DNA from 2 places in the Solibacillus sp. genome. Region 2 is predicted to be linked to the other one. Evidence: riboswitches for the same ligand, from Rfam matches in the RefSeq annotation. Region 2 holds a riboswitch; the other holds the start of a gene.
The links. Region 2 has a riboswitch for FMN ahead of ribE (riboflavin synthase). Riboswitches for the same ligand answer to the same signal wherever they lie in the genome.
Positions count from the first base shown of each region.

Region 1: another riboswitch for FMN. It lies ahead of ABS917_RS02090 (ECF transporter S component); the one in region 2 lies ahead of ribE (riboflavin synthase).

Region 1 is NZ_JBELZM010000001.1:415,662-426,009, forward strand. It holds gene ABS917_RS02060 (cytochrome c biogenesis ResB family protein) at 1-1,514, shown strand, start outside; gene ccsB (c-type cytochrome biogenesis protein CcsB) at 1,511-2,695, shown strand; gene ABS917_RS02070 (response regulator transcription factor) at 2,891-3,607, shown strand; gene ABS917_RS02075 (ATP-binding protein) at 3,600-5,375, shown strand; gene ABS917_RS02080 (RNA polymerase sigma factor SigX) at 5,731-6,264, shown strand; gene ABS917_RS02085 (hypothetical protein) at 6,261-7,484, shown strand; FMN riboswitch at 7,589-7,763, shown strand; gene ABS917_RS02090 (ECF transporter S component) at 8,006-8,581, shown strand; gene brnQ (branched-chain amino acid transport system II carrier protein) at 8,758-10,110, shown strand; gene ABS917_RS02100 (YitT family protein) at 10,161-10,348, opposite strand, start outside.
Region 2 is NZ_JBELZM010000011.1:82,461-92,808, forward strand. It holds gene metE (5-methyltetrahydropteroyltriglutamate--homocysteine S-methyltransferase) at 1-371, shown strand, start outside; gene ABS917_RS12065 (hypothetical protein) at 383-562, shown strand; gene ABS917_RS12070 (transcription initiation factor TFIIIB) at 646-849, opposite strand; gene ABS917_RS12075 (VC0807 family protein) at 874-1,557, opposite strand; FMN riboswitch at 1,875-2,011, shown strand; FMN riboswitch at 2,109-2,243, shown strand; gene ribE (riboflavin synthase) at 2,365-3,000, shown strand; gene ribB (3,4-dihydroxy-2-butanone-4-phosphate synthase) at 3,015-3,626, shown strand; gene ribH (6,7-dimethyl-8-ribityllumazine synthase) at 3,642-4,106, shown strand; gene ABS917_RS12095 (PadR family transcriptional regulator) at 4,245-4,562, shown strand; gene ABS917_RS12100 (DUF2812 domain-containing protein) at 4,555-5,751, shown strand; gene ABS917_RS12105 (DUF2812 domain-containing protein) at 5,926-7,122, shown strand; gene ABS917_RS12110 (LysE family translocator) at 7,447-8,079, shown strand; gene ABS917_RS12115 (TspO/MBR family protein) at 8,199-8,924, shown strand; gene ABS917_RS12120 (copper resistance D family protein) at 8,983-10,062, opposite strand; gene ABS917_RS12125 (copper resistance CopC family protein) at 10,059-10,348, opposite strand, start outside.

The DNA of each region.
Region 1 (10,348 bases), on a different contig from region 2:
CTTATAACAAGTCAATTATTGATAAAGTTTGGAATTTTTTCTCAAGTGTGAAAGTCGGAATTACGCTCATTATTATCAATTTAATAGCAGCATCAATTGGTACAATCCTGCCTCAGGAGTTTTATATAAGCGTAGCGACAGACGCAGAGAAGGAAAAGTACTATTCAGATGTTTATGGATGGTTCGGTGAAATATACTACGCGTTAGGTTTATCGGATCTTTATTCATCCTTATGGTTCCAATTACTTGTATTAATGTTAGGTGTGTCCATTATTATTGCAAGTATAGATAGAGGTATTCCATTACATAAATCATTAAAAAATCAACGAGTAAAACGACATACAAACTTTATGAAGCGTCAGCGAATTATTGGTGAAGGGAAACCAACTGAAACGCCTGAACAAACGCTCCAGCTCGTGGAACAATCTTTAAAAAATTTGAAATACAATGTCCGACGAGAAGATGATTCCATTTTAGCGGAACGCGGGCGTTTTTCCCGCTATGGTGCCTACATAAACCATGTTGGATTAATCGTCTTTCTAATTGGGGTCATGCTCCATTTAGTACCTGGCATGTACGTGGATGAATCGATGTGGCTCCGTGAAGGCGAGACACGTGCTGTACCGGGTATGGACGGGTACTTCCTGAAGAATGACAAATTTATTCTTGAAACTTACGACAATGTTCCTCAGGGTGAGCAGATCAAACAAGGGGTCAATGTAGTAGCGAAAAATTACCAGACGGACGTGACACTGTATAAACAGAAAGAAAACAGTGTGCCGGGACAGGCGGAAAACCTGAAAGAAGTGAAGAAATACGGAATTCAGGTAAACCATCCGCTCAAGCATGAGGGCTATGCGTTTTATCAGATGGATTTCCGTTTAAATGAAATTAAAACAATGGTGTTTGATTTAACGAACAAAGAAACGGAAGAATCGCTTGGTCAAATTAGCATTGATTTAACGAACCCGCAGGAAGTGTATACGCTCGAAAATGGCGCACAGGTCGAATTAATGGGTTTTTATCCGGACTTTTCAGGTTTTAAAGAAGGTGTACCGCAAACTGCGACCCAAACACCGAATAATCCGGCATTTATTTTTAAAATGATTACTCCTGAAACACCAGAAGGGGAGACAAGCTTTGTTGCGATCCAGCAAACACTGGAGCCTGAAGGTGACAATATATATAAAATGAAGTTTTCGAATGTTGAAACACGTCATATGTCGGGTCTAACGATTCGTTATGATCGGACAATCCCTATTTTAATCGTAGGGGGTATTATCTTTATGATTGGTGTTGCAATCGGTTCCTATTGGAATCATCGTCGTATATGGGTTGAACAGGTGGCGGATGGAACAATACGTCTGGCAGCACATACGAATAAAAACTGGTTTAGTATGAAAAAAGATTTAGATGCATTAACGAAGCATGCTCATTTACCGCAATACGTAGATCAACAGGAAAAAGAAAACAATGAACATGTTGAAACAGAAAAGGATGGTAAAACCTTATGAGTTTAATCGATTTAAGCGGTTATTTACTGTATGCTGCATTCATTTCTTACTTAGTTGGTACATTTTTATTTGCAGGCGCAATTAAAGTGAAAAATGATACGGCAGCAGCACGGGCAGATAAATACGGTAAAATTGCCCTTGTTGTTACAATTATCGGTTTTGTTGCACAGTTAGGTTACTTCATTACGCGCTGGGCGTACACAGGACATGCACCGGTTAGTAATATGTTTGAATTTACAACAGCATTCGGTATGTTCATCGTACTATCGTTTATCGTCATTTACTTTACGTATAAAGTCGCGGCATTAGGTGTTATTGCTTTACCAATTGCATTATTGATAATTGCCTATGCCTCAATGTTCCCGACAGAAGTAAGTCCTTTAGTACCTTCACTGCAAAGTCATTGGCTCACAATTCATGTTACGACTGCAGCATTAGGGCAATCGATTTTTGGGATTAGTGCGGTAGCCGGACTTATATACTTGCTGAGAAATGTGAATATGGACGAGCGCTCAAAAGAAAGTTTTTGGCTGGAAACAGTCATGTTCTGCTGTGTACTAGTTGTAGGGTTTGTTGCGGCAACGGTTACGTTCAATGCAATGGATTACGAAGCGAAGTATGAATACGTTGATACATTGGATCAAGTCAATACATCTACATATTTGATGCCGGCTATATTCGGTATGAATGGATATGTGGAACTGTCCGAAGATCGTATGACACCATTATTTGAGTTGCCGGCATTGATCGATGCACGGAAACTTACAACTGTTTTCTGGTCTGTGCTATTCGGTACTATCATTTATATACTCATTCGACTGATCTTTAGAAGAAAGATAGCGAAAATGTTCCAGCCATTAGTGAAACGGGTGAACTCGACGCTGATGGACGAAATCGCCTACCGTTCAATTTTGATTGCTTTCCCGATTTTTACATTAGGCGCGCTTATTTTTGCGATGATCTGGGCACAGGAAGCATGGGGCCGATTCTGGGGCTGGGACCCAAAAGAAGTATGGGCACTGATTACATGGCTGTTTTATGCAGCATTTTTACACCTTCGCCTGTCAAAAGGTTGGGAAGGAAGAAAGAGTGCATGGCTTACGGTAATTGGTTTCCTTATTATCTTATTCAATTTAGTCGTAGTTAATCTAGTTATCGCTGGATTACACTCTTATGCATAATGATAATGTGACAAGAAGTTCCTTTTTACACTATTATTAGAGCTATTTTGATAGTTTCCAATTCTATGCAAAATAATTAATAAACTGTCATAAAGTTAGAAAAGTTCAATCAGAATGATTGGGCTTTTCTTTTCAATCGTTCACTAAAAAGGTACAATAGAGAAGAGAAATAGAGTTTTGAAAGGGGCAACACCAGTGTCTGAAAATATTTCTGTGTTGATTGTGGATGACGAGGATCGAATTCGTCGTTTGTTAAAAATGTATTTAGAGCGTGAGGGCTATACAGTAGAAGAAGCGGAAAATGGAGAACAAGCACTTTCGATGGCACTTGAAAAAGATTATCATTGTATTTTGTTGGATATTATGATGCCTGAAAAAGATGGTTTGGAAGTTTGTGCTGAACTGCGCGAAAAGAAAACAACGCCTATTATATTGTTGACGGCAAAAGGTGAAGAAGCAAACCGTGTACAAGGATTTGAGCTTGGTGCGGATGATTATATTGTGAAACCATTTAGTCCGCGAGAAGTCGTATTGCGTGTTAAAGCAATATTAAGACGTTCAGCAGTATTTTCACCTGTTTCAAATGCTTCATCTTCTAAAGACTTAGTTGTGTTCCCGCATTTAACAATCGACCATGATGCACATCGTGTGACAGCGGATGGAACGGAAGTAAATTTAACACCGAAAGAATATGAATTATTATACTTTTTGGCGAAGGCACCCGATAAAGTATTCGACCGTGAGCAATTATTAAAAGAAGTTTGGCACTATGATTTCTTTGGTGATCTGCGCACAGTTGATACACATGTTAAGCGTTTGCGTGAAAAGCTTAACCGCGTCTCTGAAAATGCAGCGAAAATGATCGTTACCGTTTGGGGAGTAGGCTATAAGTTCGAGGTCGTAAATGATTAGAATAGCAACAAGTATTGTCGGGAAGCTATGGGTAACCATTTTGCTTCTCGTTTCATTTGTCCTGTTTATTTTCACAATTTTCATGTTGGAGTTTCTTGAAAACTATCATAACGAGCAGTCCGAGGCCTCATTAAGGCAAACAGCCGCAGCCATTGCAAGTATTATCGATGAGGAAGAGATCGATGATAAGCAGTTTGCGATCATTTCGGAGTTATTGACGGAAACGACAAACGTACTTATCGCCAAAAGTTCAGATGAAATATTGTATGCAAGACAAGAAGGCATCAATAAAGAAGAAATTCAGCAAAAAATCATAAGAAGTAAGGCATTTGAAGAAGTGTATGCAACATCAGAGCCGATAGTAAAGGAACTGACACTGCCTTCGAATCGGGAGGAAGCGAGCAGCTCCGATTATATTGTATTAGGTTTCCCGCTGAAAAGTGTTGAAGATTTACATGGGGCCGTCTTTATCTACAAAAATCCCGATGCTTTACACCAGACTAGTAATGAAACGACGAAAATTGTTGTTTTAGCTGCGGCTATTGCATTTATATTGACGACAATTTTTGCATTTTTCCTTTCTTCTAAAATAACGCTTCCATTGCGTAAAATGAGAGAGCATGCATTTGAATTGGCAAAGGGGCGTTTCGATTCGAAAATTGAAACGAAGCAAAATGATGAAATTGGTCAGCTTGCCGTTGCCTTTAACCAGATGGGCCGTCAATTGAAGCATCATCTGGAAGTGATTAACCAAGAAAAAGAACAATTATCGAGTATTTTAACATCGATGACCGATTCCGTTATTACATTTAATCGCGATAAAACGATTTTAGTAAGCAATCCTCCTGCAGAGCGGCTACTGCAAAAATGGTTCGTCGAAAAAGGATTGGATAGCTCAAAGCCGATACCGGATGAACTTTATCAAATGCTTGACCATGTGTTGAATTTCGAGGATCAACTGGACGAAGAGTTTGAAATGGGCAAATCTTATTACAGTATAACGATTAGTCCTTTGTACAGCAGAGATTCCATTCGTGGAGCAGTCGCTGTTATACGTGATAAAACCGAAGAAACGAAACTGGAAAAACTGAAATCGGATTTCATCGCCAATGTTTCACATGAGCTCCGGACACCAATCGCGATGCTCCAAGGCTATTCTGAGGCGATTATTGATGGTGTTGTAACAACAGAGGAAGAACGTATTGATATGATTCGGGTAATATACGATGAATCACAGCGTATGAGTCGTCTCGTAACAGATTTACTTGACTTGGCGCGGATGGAATCTGGACATATGAGTCTCTATAAGGAAGACGTGCCATTAGTTGCAGTTATTGAACGGATGACGCATAAGTTTGACCAGACAGCGAAAGAAAAGCATGTGCAACTGCAGATTGAAACAGACTTCTCTGATGAAACGCTTATTTCGATTGATGAGGATCGTATCGAACAAGTATTAACGAACTTGATTGACAATGCGATTCGCCATACACCGGCCGATGGATCGGTAACTGTATCAATGGCAAATGAGCAAAACTATGCAAAAATTCAAATTAGGGATACAGGGCAGGGCATACCTCAAGATGATTTGCCGTATGTATTCGAACGGTTCTACAAAGCAGATAAAGCACGTACACGTTCGAAAGGCGGAACGGGCTTAGGTTTGGCCATTACGAAAAATATTGTGGAAGCACATAACGGCAGAATCTCTGTTGATAGTGTGGAACAACAAGGAACAACCTTTACATTTTACTTGCCATTATCTTAGTAAAGAGAAACTTCACACAGTGGGGTTTTATCTCCACTGAGTTGAAAGAACACAAGCTAGAACCGTCATTTTCTTTGAAAACGCTTGTGTTACCAACTCCGTGTTGGCCACGAACCAATCGGGCTTTAACCGATATTCCTGCCTCTGCCGCTATGCTTTCGGGGCAGATAAATTGCTACCCGTTAATGCAGGATAAAATAGGGTAATGGAATTATGAGTATGAAAAAGTTTATCATTTTGAATCGTTCAAAGTGATAAACTTTTCTTTTTAATTGACTAGTTCATTCGTAGACGGATGATTATTGTAACTTTTTTGTTTTGAAAACGACAAATTACGTGAATGGAGGTGGGATGGGTGCAGCAATCCATTTTCCATCGATTATACGATACGTATCATCAGGATGTTTTTAATTTCTTATTTTACTTAGTGAAAAATCGTACCGCAGCTGAGGATCTTGCCCACGAAGTATACGTTCGTGTATTAAAATCATACGACCGTTTCGAAGGAAAAAGCTCGGAAAAAACTTGGCTGTTCTCTATAGCAAAAAATGTTGCGATCGACTATTTCAGAAAAAAACAAGTTCGAGATAAACATGCATTTACAGCTTTTGATTGGGAAACAGAGCAACTCGTAAGCCCAGTCCCTTCACCTGAACAATTTACCGAATTGAATGATCAGCTCCATCAATTACTCGTTGCATTGGAGGAATGTTCAGGTGATCAGAAAATGGTTATTATCATGAGGTTTATTCAAGAACTTTCAATTCAGGAAACGGCGGAAATATTAGGGTGGACGACCGGAAAAGTTAAAACGACTCAGCACCGTGCTTTAAAGAATCTGCGGCTGCTATTGGAAGCGCAAGAAGGAAGGGAGGCGAATCCATTATGAAAAAGGAGCATTGGGAAGAAAAAGAAATTGAAATTTTTCTGAAAAAGGCACCGAAAGTAACCGATCATCGTTCAAAAGATGAGATATTTAATCGTTTAATGGATGAAGGAGCATTTAATGAAGATCCGCCTCGCATACAGCAAAACAATCAAAAAGGCATACGATGGGCACCATTATTTGTTTCAATTGCATCAATATTTATTATAGTTCTGATCAGTGCACAATTTATAGGCAATAATGAGTCGGTCACTATGCAGAATGAAGCATTCGATCTCGCCAATCCGGAATCGGAAGAGAGTGTGACAATGAGTGCAAAGGAAGACGCATCTTCACAAAATGAGCGCTCTATGATCAATAGTTTCTCGACGGAAGCTCAACCTGAGCAAACATTAGTTTATGAAAACGAGCTAGAGGACAACACATTATTTGCAATTGGTCTTGCAGGGGATGATGCAGAAAGTGTTCCTGTAAGCATACTGATTCCAAATGAAGTTGTTGCCGAGAAAACGGGTACAGAAAATCCGACGAAGCTGGAACTTTATAACACATTCAGTCCGCTGATTGACGAACAGTCGCTAGGCTTTAATGAATACCATCCTTACAGTGGTGATTTGCGTGAGGAAGGGAACAGGCTTGTTCATACGCTGCCGGAAGATCACCAATATGATGCGGGAACAGCTTCCTTATCAAATTATCTAGGCTCCCTAGTAGATACTTTCAGTGATGCATATATGGAAGTGGAAATTGAAAATATTGCCGGAAAACCAATATACTTTGACCATATTGGCGATGTCAATGAGCCGTTTTTATTAAATGATGAGAACGCCCAATATAATTATTTTATGTATCAGATGCGGAATGGGGCGGTATATTTAAGTCCGAATTTCCGAATGAGCTTTAAAGATGTGCAAGAAGCAATCAAAAATATGACGGTGGAAGCGAATGATATCTACAGAACGGTTATATTGCCGGGAGTATATTTAAAAGTTGAAGACGCTGAGTCCATCGTTGCGATTACTTTTGAAGAACCTTTAAACTTGGAGAATTATGAACCCGCTCAGGCAATGCGAATGATTGAGGGATTAATAATGACAGCGGCAAGTTTTGAAAAACAGGTTAAATTTGAAAATATCGTACAGGAACAATGGGGCGGTTTTGACTTCACAAAACCAATAGAGAAGCCAATTGCGGCAAACCGTATCCATTATGAATTTCAATAATTCAAATAATTTTACTAGGAATTGTAAGCAATGGACTTTACAATTCCTTTTTTTTATATATAATAATAGTTATAGCAAGGTAATTGCTACATAATTTCATATTGATTCATCTTCGGGGCAGGGTGTAACTCCCGACCGGCGGTAATAAAAGTTATAACCTCTGACCATTTGCTTGGAGGAAGTTATATTGAACTTTTCGAGCCCGCGAGCCACTTTTTGTGTGCAGGATTTGGTGCAATTCCAAAGCCGACAGTATAGTCTGGATGGGAGAAGGTGAAGGTACGGTCGTCATTTTTTGAAAATGCCGTGCTTTGCAGTACTTATTTCTAATTCCTTATTTGTTAACGGAATATTTTTCGTATACAAAAAACAGGAATAGCTGCAAATGCACAGATAGACCCTTTATTCAAGTGTGCCTATTTCTCCCTTATGCTCAAGTTTAGCATAAGGGTTTTTTCATGAAATGATTTGATACGTCCTTTCTTCTTGCGAGATGGAATCAGCAAAGAGGAGAGATTTATATGCAAAAAAGAAGTTTAAAGTTGCGATCATTCGTAACAATCGCAATGCTGAGTGGGGTTTCATTTGTACTGATGTTATTAAACTTCCCGCTACCATGGTTCCCGGTGTTCTTACAAATTGATTTTAGTGATGTGCCAGCATTGATTGCGGCAATTACGATGGGACCTGTTGCAGGAATCCTAGTTGAACTTGTTAAAAATGTGCTTGACTGGATTTACACAGGGGCTCCTGAAGGAATTCCGGTAGGTCATATGGCTAACTTCGCTACAGGCGTATTATTCATTTTACCAGCTTACTATATTTATAAAAAATTCCCTTCTGCAAAAGGGTTAATGACAGGCTTAGTTGTTTCTACAATTGTAATGTCACTTGGAATGGCGGCATTAAACTACGTGGCGTTCTTACCGCTGTATACGTACTTACTAGGCTTCGAATATAATATGTACGAAACGATCGTGTTGGGTATTTTACCGTTTAATATTGTTAAAGGGATTATGATGTTTGTGGTCGTGACGATGCTTTACCGTACAATGCGTGTATGGATTGAAAATCAGCGCAGACAATATTTAGCTTAATTAAATAATAAATTATGGAGTGATGTCGAAAAGTGTTAGCTTTATGACATCGCTCCTTTTATATTTACTATTACTATTGTCATTCTATTATAGTGCTGATATGATATTGTACATTGTTAAGAAAATTTGGACGTTTCATTAAAACACCATGAAATGACATCTTAGGAGAGAATATGATGGACAAGAAAATACCATTTTCAACCTATGCAGTTATCGGAACGATGCTGTTTGGGATGTTTTTTGGAGCAGGGAATTTAATATTTCCGATTCAAATGGGGCAATTGGCAGGGACGAACTATTGGTTTGCACTAATTGGCTTTTTAGTTACGGCGATTGGTTTGCCGTTTTTAGGTATTCTGGCAATCGGATTGTCGGGAAGTAACGGATTGCGTGATTTGGCGAGTAAAGTACATCCGATGTTTGGATTATTTTTTGCATTGGCCTTATACTTAACGATCGGGCCGTTTTTTGCAATTCCGCGTACTGCAACAGTACCGTTTGTCGTTGGATTTGAACCGTTTATCGATCCTTCACAGGCGACATTGTGGCTTGCGGTATTCAGTTTTATTTTCTTCACGGTAGTTTTTTATTTTTCATTAAATCCGGCGAAGATAATGGACATTATTGGGAAGTACTTAACGCCAGCATTTTTAATCTTTTTATTTGTATTAATCGGAATTAGTCTGTTTTCTCCAATGGGAAAATTCGTTGAGCCTGCTGGAACCTATATTAACGAGGCGTTTATGACAGGTTTTAAAGAAGGTTATAATACGATGGATGCGCTTGCTTCGCTTGCGTTCGGTATTGTGGTCATCAATGCGATAAAGCGGACAGGTATTACAGATAAGAAAGAAATAGCAAAAGCGACTTGGAAATCAGGTATTTTCGCAATGGCATTAATGATGCTAATTTACGGTCTGATTGCTTATATGGGAGCATCAAGTATAACGGCAATTGGTACATTTGATAATGGCGGGCAAATTTTTGCTGCGGTTGCCGATCATTACTTCGGCTCATATGGCGCGATTTTGTTAGCAATTATTATTGTACTTGCATGTTTAAAAACGAGTATTGGGCTAATCACTTCTTGCAGTGAGTTTTTCCATGAGGTGTTTCCGAAAGTCAGCTATAAAACATTTGTATTGATGCTATGTGTAGTTTCGTTTATCATTGCGAACTTTGGGTTAACAAATATTATTACATATGCAATTCCAGTGTTGATGTTCCTTTACCCGCTGGCGATAGTGTTAATAATACTTGCACTTCTAGGACCGCTATTTCACTACAAAAAGCCTGTATTTGCAGGGTCAATTTTACTCGTATTCTTTATTAGTATAATTGACGGGTACAATGCGTTAATCGGAAGTGTGCCGGCATTTGAAGTGAGTGTGCTGTCTTCGATTTCAGCGATTTACGCTGATTACCTACCGCTCTATTCCATTGGTTTAGGGTGGATAATTCCAGCGTTAGTAGGAGCGGTTATCGGATTATGTATTCCGAATCGCACGAATGAAATCAATAAGGATTAAAAAATGGTTGTGTAAAAGGAAAATTTCCTTTTACACAACCATTTTCTGTTTTAGTGGATATTTTGCTTTTTAAAGCTTCCACCTTTAACTTCAACCACTTCGTATACTGTCACAAAGGCATTCGGATCGATTTCTTTAATAATTCCCTTTATCTTACTTTCTTCCATCCGGTTGATTACACATGTAATTTCTTGAAATTCCTGATGGGAGTATGCACCGTATACTGTGCTGAAAGTGG
Region 2 (10,348 bases):
TACGGGAAACGACCCAAATTCATACACATATGTGTTATTGCGAGTTTAACGATTTTATTGATGTAATAGAATCATTGGATGCGGATGTAATTTCAATTGAAACGTCACGAAGTCACGGGGAGCTGATAAAAGTACTGAAAGAAACACCATATGGACTTGGAATTGGCTTAGGTGTATATGATATTCATAGCCCGCGTATTCCAACTGTGGAAGAAATGGCGGCCATTATAGAAAATAGTAAAAGAGTAATCGCAAAAGAACAATTTTGGATCAATCCCGATTGTGGTCTGAAAACACGTACGGAACAAGAGACCATTGCATCATTGAAAAATATGGTGGCCGCAAAAAAGCGTCTAAAACAGTTGAATTAGGGGCGGTCACTATGAGTCGAATGAAAAGAAATTACACCCCTGTTTTTTTGACAGCTATAATGAATGGCTTTACAGGAAGTTATACAAAAAGCCTTAAAGAGTTACGAGATGAATTGATGGCGACATACCCAACGGATGCAAAGGAAATTCAAAAAGCCTACTATTCTGTAAAAGCTGTGTTAGTAGGCTAAATAAATTTTTTACAAACAGATAGAAATTACAATGCCCGTTGCAATGCAATATGCAACGGGCTATTTGTAATACTCATAACGAATTAAAAAGTCCCTTTAAATTTCTCGGGTTTTACTACATAGCCTTCAATAATAAACCCGCACTCGGTACAAATAATGTATTCGATATTGCATCCTAAACTTAATTTATTAACAGGTGACATAACACTGTACCCGCTATGTTTGCCTTTTCCTAATTCCGTGCCGCCGCATTTTGGGCATTCTTGTACATTAGCAAAGTTTTTCATCTCCATCAACCTTTCAATAAAAAATTAATCCGCCACAATGTCTGTTTCCGGCAGCTTTTCATCACCTTTTTCCTGTAATCCCTTCGTATATTTTTGCACAATTACATTAATGTAAAAGAACATCCCCATTAAAATGCCGGAAAACACCCATCCTGCAACTCGTTTATAAACCAGCATGTCACCAAAGCTGTCAATTCCATATTTCCGTAAGAGAAAGACCGTAATTCCTGCCATTACAAATCCACGAATAATAAAGACAATCTGAATGAGCTGAAACCATTGAAACATCCCTTTTTGAAAGAACAATGTTTTACTGTCCTTTCGTGAATGACCTTGCAAATAAGCAAAATCAACTGCAATATAAAGAGAAAAAGGCTGCTTCACGATGAGCAAAATTACATAAAGAAATGTGTAAAAAAGTCCTAAATAAACATTATTCCATATCATCTGCTCGGCTGAGCCGGATAGTAAATCGACCGTAGTACCAATCAGCATAGAGCCTAAAATAAACAAGCCTGTCATATTGAATTGACGATCCTTAGCAAAGCGGTAAACAGTATAAATTATTCCGGGAACAGTGGACAGCAGCATCGCAGCATAGTCACCAAAAAGCTCTCGGCCAAACTTCCAGATCGCATAAGGTAAAACTGCATAAAAAAGTAATTCCAGGAAGATAACATATTTATTCGACTGTGAATTATTCGCCATAAAAGCCTCCATTACCATTATAAAAGTTGTTTATAATATTATATTACTTAAGATTATCCGACACTATATTTCATAAGATAATAACTTGAAATAAAGCATCCAAGCAAATGGATAAAACTTAAAATTACCTTACAAATAACTCGTTTCTTGTTATGTAATATTCTGTATATTCTTCTACGTATTACCTTAAGAGAAGTTTCAAAATTTTAATTTAACAGGGGGAGAGGTAAAAGGTTTGAAGGAACAAAAAGTAAGTAGGTGCTAAAATACTATTAGCTTTTTAAAATATTTATGTTACAATAACTTTCAAATAAAATAATTTCCTTCGGGGTCGGGTGAAATTCCCAATCGACGGTGATGAGTTTATCTCTAAGCCCGTGAGCCACTTTATGTGTGCAGGATTTTGGTGCAAATCCAAAGCCGACAGTTATAGTCTGGATGGGAGAAGGAATGGCAACACATTTTTAAAATTTTATTTTAAACGTGATTTTTTGCTATACACTTTTCCTGTCGCGCCTTGTGACGGGATTTTTTATTTCCATTGAAAAAATAATTTCCTTCGGGGTCGGGTGAAATTCCCAATCGACGGTGATGAGTTAACCTCTAAGCCCGTGAGCCACTTTTGTGTGCAGGATTTGGTGCAAGTCCAAAGCCGACAGTTATAGTCTGGATGGGAGAAGGAAGCAATGTCAGCAGTTTTTTGAAAATTATCTTCAAGAAGCTTATTTGATGATGCTCAATTTTCCTCTCATCGAACTCCGAATTCAATCGGGGTTCTTTTTTTTATTTTAAAAAGAGGTGAGCAGGATGTTTACAGGAATCATTGAAGAACTTGGAACGGTTGATACAATCAGCCAGTCCACACAAGCGATGGAACTAGCCATTCGCGCAAGCAAAGTTTTAGAGGATGTTCAAATCGGGGACAGTATTGCCGTTAATGGTGTCTGTCTGACAGTGAAAGAATTCTCGCCATCCGTATTTTTAGCGGATGTTATGCCGGAAACCGTCAAAGCAACAAGCCTCCAGCAATTAGCAGCAGGTGTGCCTGTCAATCTGGAACGGGCAATGTCGGCGAATGGTCGTTTCGGCGGACATATTGTTTCGGGCCATGTTGATGGAATTGCAACAATTCAACGTAAAAGACCCGTCGCCAATGCGGTTTATATTGATCTGGCAATGGAAAAGCATTTGATTGCTGAATGTATTAAGAAAGGCTCGATTACAGTGGACGGCACGAGTTTAACAATTTTTGATGTGACAGATACATTCATTACCATTTCCTTAATCCCTCATACGTATGAGCAGACTGTATTAGGCTTTAAAAAGCCAGGAGATGTTGTGAACATTGAAACAGATCTAATCGGAAAATATGTAAAAAAACATTTACAAAATCAATCGGGAAGTACAATTACAATGGACTTTTTGCAACGTACCGGATTTTAAAGGAGTGGTGATAAATGAATACGATTGAAGAAGCAATTCAGGCATTGAAAAACGGCGAGATTATTATTGTGTCAGATGACGAAAATCGTGAAAATGAAGGGGATTTTCTAGTTTTAGGAGAATTCGCTACACCGGAAAATATTAATTTCATGGCACTTTATGGAAGAGGGTTGATTTGTACACCAATTTCATCTGCAATTGCAGAAAGGCTTTCCCTTCACCCAATGGTACAAAGCAATACCGATACATATCAAACTGCTTTTACGATTAGTATCGATCATATCCATACAACGACAGGTATAAGTGCATTTGAGCGTTCTAAAACGATGTTAGCATTACTGGATTCTGCAACAAAGCCGGAGCATTTTCATCGTCCGGGCCATGTTTTCCCGCTCATTGCAAAACAGGGAGGCGTGTTGGAGCGTCGCGGCCATACGGAAGCAGGCGTCGATCTGGCGAAGTTATGCGGTTCGGTTGAAGTCGCGGTCATCTGTGAAATTATGAACGAAGATGGTTCAATGGCCCGCATGCCGCAGCTCGAAAAGATAGCACAAAAACATAACCTGAAATTTATTACAATCGAGGACTTAGTTCAATATATAAAATTAACTACTGTAATGGTATAAAAAGGAGCAATTAAAATGGGAAAAACATTTGAAGCACAATTAGTCGGAACAGATTTGAAAATCGGAATTGTCGTAGGGCGATTCAATGAATTTATTAATGATAAATTATTAAGTGGTGCAATTGACGGCTTAAAACGTCATGGTGTTGATGAAGCAAATATTGATACAGCATGGGTTCCAGGTGCTTTTGAAGTACCGTTCGTAGCGAAAAAAATGGCTGAAACAAATAATTATGATGCAGTTATCGGATTAGGTACTGTCATTCGCGGATCTACAACACATTATGATTATGTATGTAACGAGGCAGCAAAAGGAATTGCAAAAGCGGGCTTGGATACAGGAGTTCCGGTAATTTTCGGCATTGTCACAACAGAAAATATTGAACAGGCGATCGAACGTGCTGGTACGAAAGCAGGTAATAAAGGCTACGACAGCGCGATGTCCGCAATTGAAATGGCAAACTTGAATAAAATGTTCTAATAAATATTATTGCAGGCCACTCCAAAATTTTGGGGTGGTTTTTTCTTTGCTTTCAATAACAAGTTTACAAATTATTTCCTGTAAATTACTATTACGTTATACGATATACCGCGTGACATAATAGCTGGAGGAATGAATATGTCTTATAATGGCGGACCGATGACTGAAGCAATGTATTATGTGTTATTGGCGTTAATGCGTCCTAACCATGGTTATCAGTTAATGCAATCCATTTCAGGAGTATCAAATGGCCGTTTAACAATGGGGCCCGGAACGTTATATGGTGTCCAATCACGAATGCAAAAGGACAGATTAATCGCTTTGTCAAAAGACGATGGGCGGAGAAAAATATATGAAATTACAAAAGAAGGTGAGCATGCATTAAGAATAGAATATGCTCGTCTAAAATCTCTGATTTTCGACAGCAGTATTTTAGAGGAGAGAAACGATGACTAAAATGGTGCGCAAAATCCGACCAACCAACTACTGGCGAATCGGAGAACATGAAAGCTGGTTTTCGGATATGTCGTTACAAGGGTTGCACATTCATAAAATGGGAACTAATTTAGCCACTTTTAAAAAAGGCGACCCGAAGCGAATCGAATACCGGATTGAAGTGACAGACAGGAAATTAATTACTTATGAGCAAATTGATCTGTACGAGGAAAACGGCTGGGAGTATGTCACAAGCTATCAATGGTTTCATGTTTTCTCTTCGCCAACTGAAAACAATGCGCCCGAAATCCACACAGATTCTGCAGAACAGGCATTTACATTACAGCGGCTAAGTAAAAAACTCGTATTTAATTTAATATGGATTTCTCTGGGAGTAGTCCTGATTCTGGGTATGCTTTTGACGATGTGGTTTTTGGATGGAACCCCGATCTTACGGTTAGTTGAAGGATATGTCGTTCAGCAAAGTATCCTTGCTCTCGTCTATATTCACTATGTTTTTTACGCGATAAGAGCTATACTAGCGATTAAAGAATTGAAGGAAAGTTTAATAGAAGGCAAAGCCATCAATCACCACGCCCCCTGGAGAAAAACTTTGCGGAAAAATAGTGTATTTTCGGTTGTTCTCATAGGAATTATTCTTATAAGCGGCTTAATGCCATTTTATCAATTAAAAAAAACGGATACCTTTACACTTCCAAAAAATGAAGAAAACTTACCGTTTGTCCGTTTAGCCGATATCGAACAAAATTCACAGTTAACCCGGGATGGATATTCTAGTGATGAAGTTGATTGGGCGAACCGCTATACAACAAATTGGAGTATCTTTGCACCCGTGCAGTTTGAGACAGATGAAAATGGAATAATTAAGGATGAAATGTGGTTGGATAAAAGCGGTACATACTCACCGAGCGTTTCTACTGAAATATACAATTTAACATTTCAGGTGTTCGCTAAACCATTGCTGTCTGACTTGATGGAGTGGCATACATACGGAGATGAGAGGGAAAGTTTTATCGTAAAGAAACACCCTGGTTTTGATCACCTTGTTACGCGCGAGGATAAAGAATGGAAACAATTAGTTGCTTCAAAAGGTAAGGTGGTTATGTATATACGTTATTACGGATATGCAGAGCTTGATGTACTAGTGGAAAATGCAGCTCAGAAAATATTGCTGCTTGCGGATAGTTAGTTCCAGGCAATGTAAAAGGCAATCTTACTTGGGTAGGGTTGCCTTTTTGCTTAGAACATTTCAATTTTTTTATTGCGTCAGGGAGTGCTAAAATGGTTTCCTGGTCCAATTTATTTATTTACAAACATTCCCTGCTATTCTATTGTTAGGTCAGATATATAGGGGGGGAGAGCGATGGCGGAAATAGTACACAGAATAAGACCCGGGCAGTATTGGCGTATCAAGGAACATGAAAGCTGGTTTTCAGATATGTCCGAGCAAGGGTTGCATTTTTATGAGATTGGTACTCATTTTGCAAAGTTTAAAAAAGGCGACCGCAAAAGAATGGATTACCGACTGGAACTGGCAAAAAGCAAATATATCTCGAGTGAAAAAATACGCTTATTTGAAGAAAACGGCTGGGATTATATTGCGAGTGACCGCAATTTTCACGTGTTTGCTGCTCCGACTGATCGTAAAGTAAATGAACCACCAATAGATCGAGAAGAGCAAATCTCAATAGCAAAAAAGGCTTTTAATAAAACATTATTTAATTTTATAGTTAATTTAATTGCAATTATTGTAATCACTACGTTTTTCATAAAAATTATTGAAAACGGAAATATTACTGTTTCGCAACTGATAGATGGATTTACACTTGCCCCATTGTTAGTCTTATTTGTTAATTTTATACAAATACTTCCGATAGGTAAAAGCTTATTTGAAATTAATCGTTTGCGGAATGAACTTAAAGATAGGAAAGTAGACGATCAACAAATACCATGGGAAAACTTTTATTGGTCAAGTATAGTCTTCAGTTTCTTATTATTAGTAATTACATTAACTATTGTGTTTATACCGATTTACCAAATATGGAGTATGAAAACAAACCCTTTACCAGAAGAAGATACAGGGCTGCCAATTGTCCGTCTTGCTTCAATTGAAAATCAGCCGCATCTTAAAAGGAAGCCATTTTATTTCGAAGGAGAGGATTTGGGGAGCACCTACTCATCACAGTGGAATATTTTCGCTTCTGTACAATATGATTCAACAGAAAGGGGCGTTATTCAGGATGGGGAATGGTACGATCCAAATAATGCATATCAACCATCAATCTCATCGGAAGTTTATAAGTTACGGTTCCATTCCCATGTTAGCTCATTAGTTAATGAGTTAATAATCAAGCATACATATGGAAGTGAACCTGCAAGTTTTAAAGAAAGAAAACACACAGCTTTTGATCGTCTGCTAATTAGGGATAATTCTTTTCACAAAGATTTTCTATTTGTAAGGGGTCGGATCGTGATGTATATCAATTATACTGGTCAGGTTGAAGATAATGTAATCATAGAGAAAGCTGCAGAAAAAATGGCATTGCTTGCTGACGATTGAAGGAATCGCTAGTAATATTCAAATAATCATTTAAATCATCTAATATCAATTTGACATCTTCTAATAAGTTACCGATTTTCTAATATATGGCACTTGTTCTAATAATGCTCTTAGATGTTCAATTAAACATTCGGAATATGCTAATAAACCTTTGGTGTTTTCTAATAAATATAAAATTCTTCTAATAAAATCAGTCACAGGTCATATCATCAGAATTCATACAAGTAACGCCACACTAGCAATCCATTAAACATAAAATTCCCCTAGCTTCATTTTGATGAACATGTTACCATATTTAAAAATTCAGAAAATGAAGGTGAGTAAATGGAGAATCTTGTGTTCTTTATCATTGCGTGTGTTCTTCTGATTGTATTGCCGGGTCCTGATACAGCGATCGTTACGAAAAATACGATTGTTAACGGGCAAAAGGGCGGATTTCAAACGATGGTCGGCTCTTGTGCGGGGTTAACCGTCCATACAATTGCGGCGGTTGCGGGGCTATCGGCGATTATTGTAAAATCTGCCGTGGCATTTACAGTGCTGAAATACGTTGGAGCAGCTTATTTATGCTATTTAGGTATCAAAACATTAATGAGCATGCGTGCGAAAAAAGCGGATACGGGGGAAATGACGGACATTCCGGAAATTGAAGCTAAAGGAAATTCATATTTTAAGCAGGGTCTCATTACAAATATCACAAACCCTAAAGTAGCAGTATTTTTCCTGACGTTTTTACCGCAATTCCTATCAAAAGGGGCAGAACCATTTTGGCCATTTTTGACAATGGGAATTATCTATATTGTTTTAACATTTATTTGGTTTGCGCTCTATGTATTTTTATTAAACAAAATCCGCAATTTCATGAAAAAACCTGCTACACAATCGGTGATCGAAACGTTAACTGGAGCGGTTCTAATCGGCTTTGGCATCAAACTTGCATTTGAAAAACAGACGTGATAGTCAACATGTGCGTAATTCACAACCACATTGCCTTTAAAACGCAATAGCCTTTCACCGCTTATTCTTTTTTAAAGAAGGGTATAGTTCCCTAATTCTAGAAAAAAGGATGATGAAAAATGGGCTTGTATATTACAATGTGGATAGCCATGATCGCTGTAATAGTAGTAAATGCGCTATCAAATACACTGCCGTTAAACGGGCAGACGGCATCAGAAATTTCGAATCGATTAGAAGTATTATTTACGCCAGCAGGCTACGTGTTTTCAATTTGGTCTTTAATTTATATACTGCTTGTCATATGGCTGATTACTATATACCGCAAAGTGAAAGACAATCGTTTTAAAGGAAAAGTGGGTATTTTATTTATCATCAGCTGTATATTTAATATTGCTTGGCTGTTCAGCTGGCATTATGAACAGTTTATACTATCCATTATCGTAATGTTCTTTTTGTTATTTACACTCATTGCGATTTACCAGCAGTATAAAAACACGGAGAAAGGTCTTTCAGAACGCTTTCCGTTTTCATTTTACTTGGCGTGGATATCTGTAGCGACAATCGCTAATGTAAGCTATGTGTTAAAATATCATGGTGTCGATTTGGGGATTTCAGAGGTAATCGGATCACTCGTACTTGTCGGGGTTGCGGTGATTCTCGGTTATCTGGCCGTTGCGATTTCAAAAGATATTTTCTTTACACTCGTCATCGTATGGGCACTAATCGGTATTGCGGTAAAAACAGATGAGACGACAATGCAGAACGGTACAATTGCATTAACTGTAATATTAATTATCGCGGCGCTCATTCGCTATATGCGTATGAAGACAAAAAGGCTAGCCTAATGAATAAGGGTTGTAGAAAAGTCGGTGATGACTTTTACTACAACCCTTTATTTTGACATTATTTAAAAAATACAATTGACATAAAGCCCATGTAAAAACATAGTGTGAGCGCAAAAGTCATGGCAGCCGATACAACGACCGGCAGCTGTTTAATATAACTTATGATGACAAGACCGATGAACAGTGCAGTCAACAGGAAAAATCCTAATCCAATACCAGTCATTTGCAGATAACCTCGCATGCCGGCTTCAATCGAGCTACGGTAGAACATTTCAAAAAACGGCGAGATTTCCTGAACATAAAAAGTGGGTGGCTGTTGTTCACTATATAGCGCGGTAATGAATAAAATCAACACGAGCAAAACTGTTTCGATTCTTACCCACGTACGTGGTTCAAATAATGGCTTGTCCATTTTCAGTTTAATAAGCAGGCCGTTTGCCAAAACAATAACAGTCAAAGGTACGAGCAGAACATGCTTTATGAACAAAAAATGTCCATAATTACTCGACCAGCTTGTCACATAGCCCGGTACGATTGTGTCAGTCATAAGAACACCTGTTAATGCAACAGCAGTAAAAGCTACGAGAGCAACAGGGGAGAACCACTTCAAAAAAGCGTCCCAGTTTTGCGCATCTTTTGAGAAAAAGCTCATCAGTACTAAGATGCCGAGCCATACACTGATAGCAAGAAGGTGAACAAAATCCAGTGCCGACCCGACAATGCCTGTCATCGAACCTGCATGACTAATATAGCCAATTGCCGCCATAATGGCGATTAAAATAAAAATTGACATGAACGCTAAAAGCTTCGTAGGTTTCTTCATAAATTGGCGAATCATTATAAGCAAAATAAACGTAAAGCCAATGACCGCGAGCCATGAATGGCCAACTTTAAATTTTATAAGCAGCATAACCACTGATTCCATGAAGCCAAACTGTGGTGTCAAAATTGTCAGCAATTGAATATTCGGTACAAATGTGACAACCGGCAAGATGACCGCGCTAACAATGAGCCACTTTGCAGAAACATCAATTTTCGGACGAACTGTTTCTGGGATACAGTACAGGATAAATGAGCCCATAAGAAGTGCTAAACTAACATAGAGTAAAAATTGACTAAAAATGGTCAATGCTATCATTTTACATTTTTCCGTTTAGCAATCGTGAAAATACTTACTATTATAATAAGAAGTAAAAGGGCTCCAACGATATATAGTAATGTATTGTTTGATGATTCTTCCTCATCTACCGCAGTCGTTTCCGCTGCATTATTTTCTACCGTTTCGTTTACTTCTACTTGCTCTTCATTTTCTTCTGTAACTTTTTCTTCGACCGGTTCTTCAGCTACAGGTGCATCAACCGTAAATGAGAATTTACCTGACAATGGATGGCCATCAGAACTAATACTATTCCACTCAACAGTAT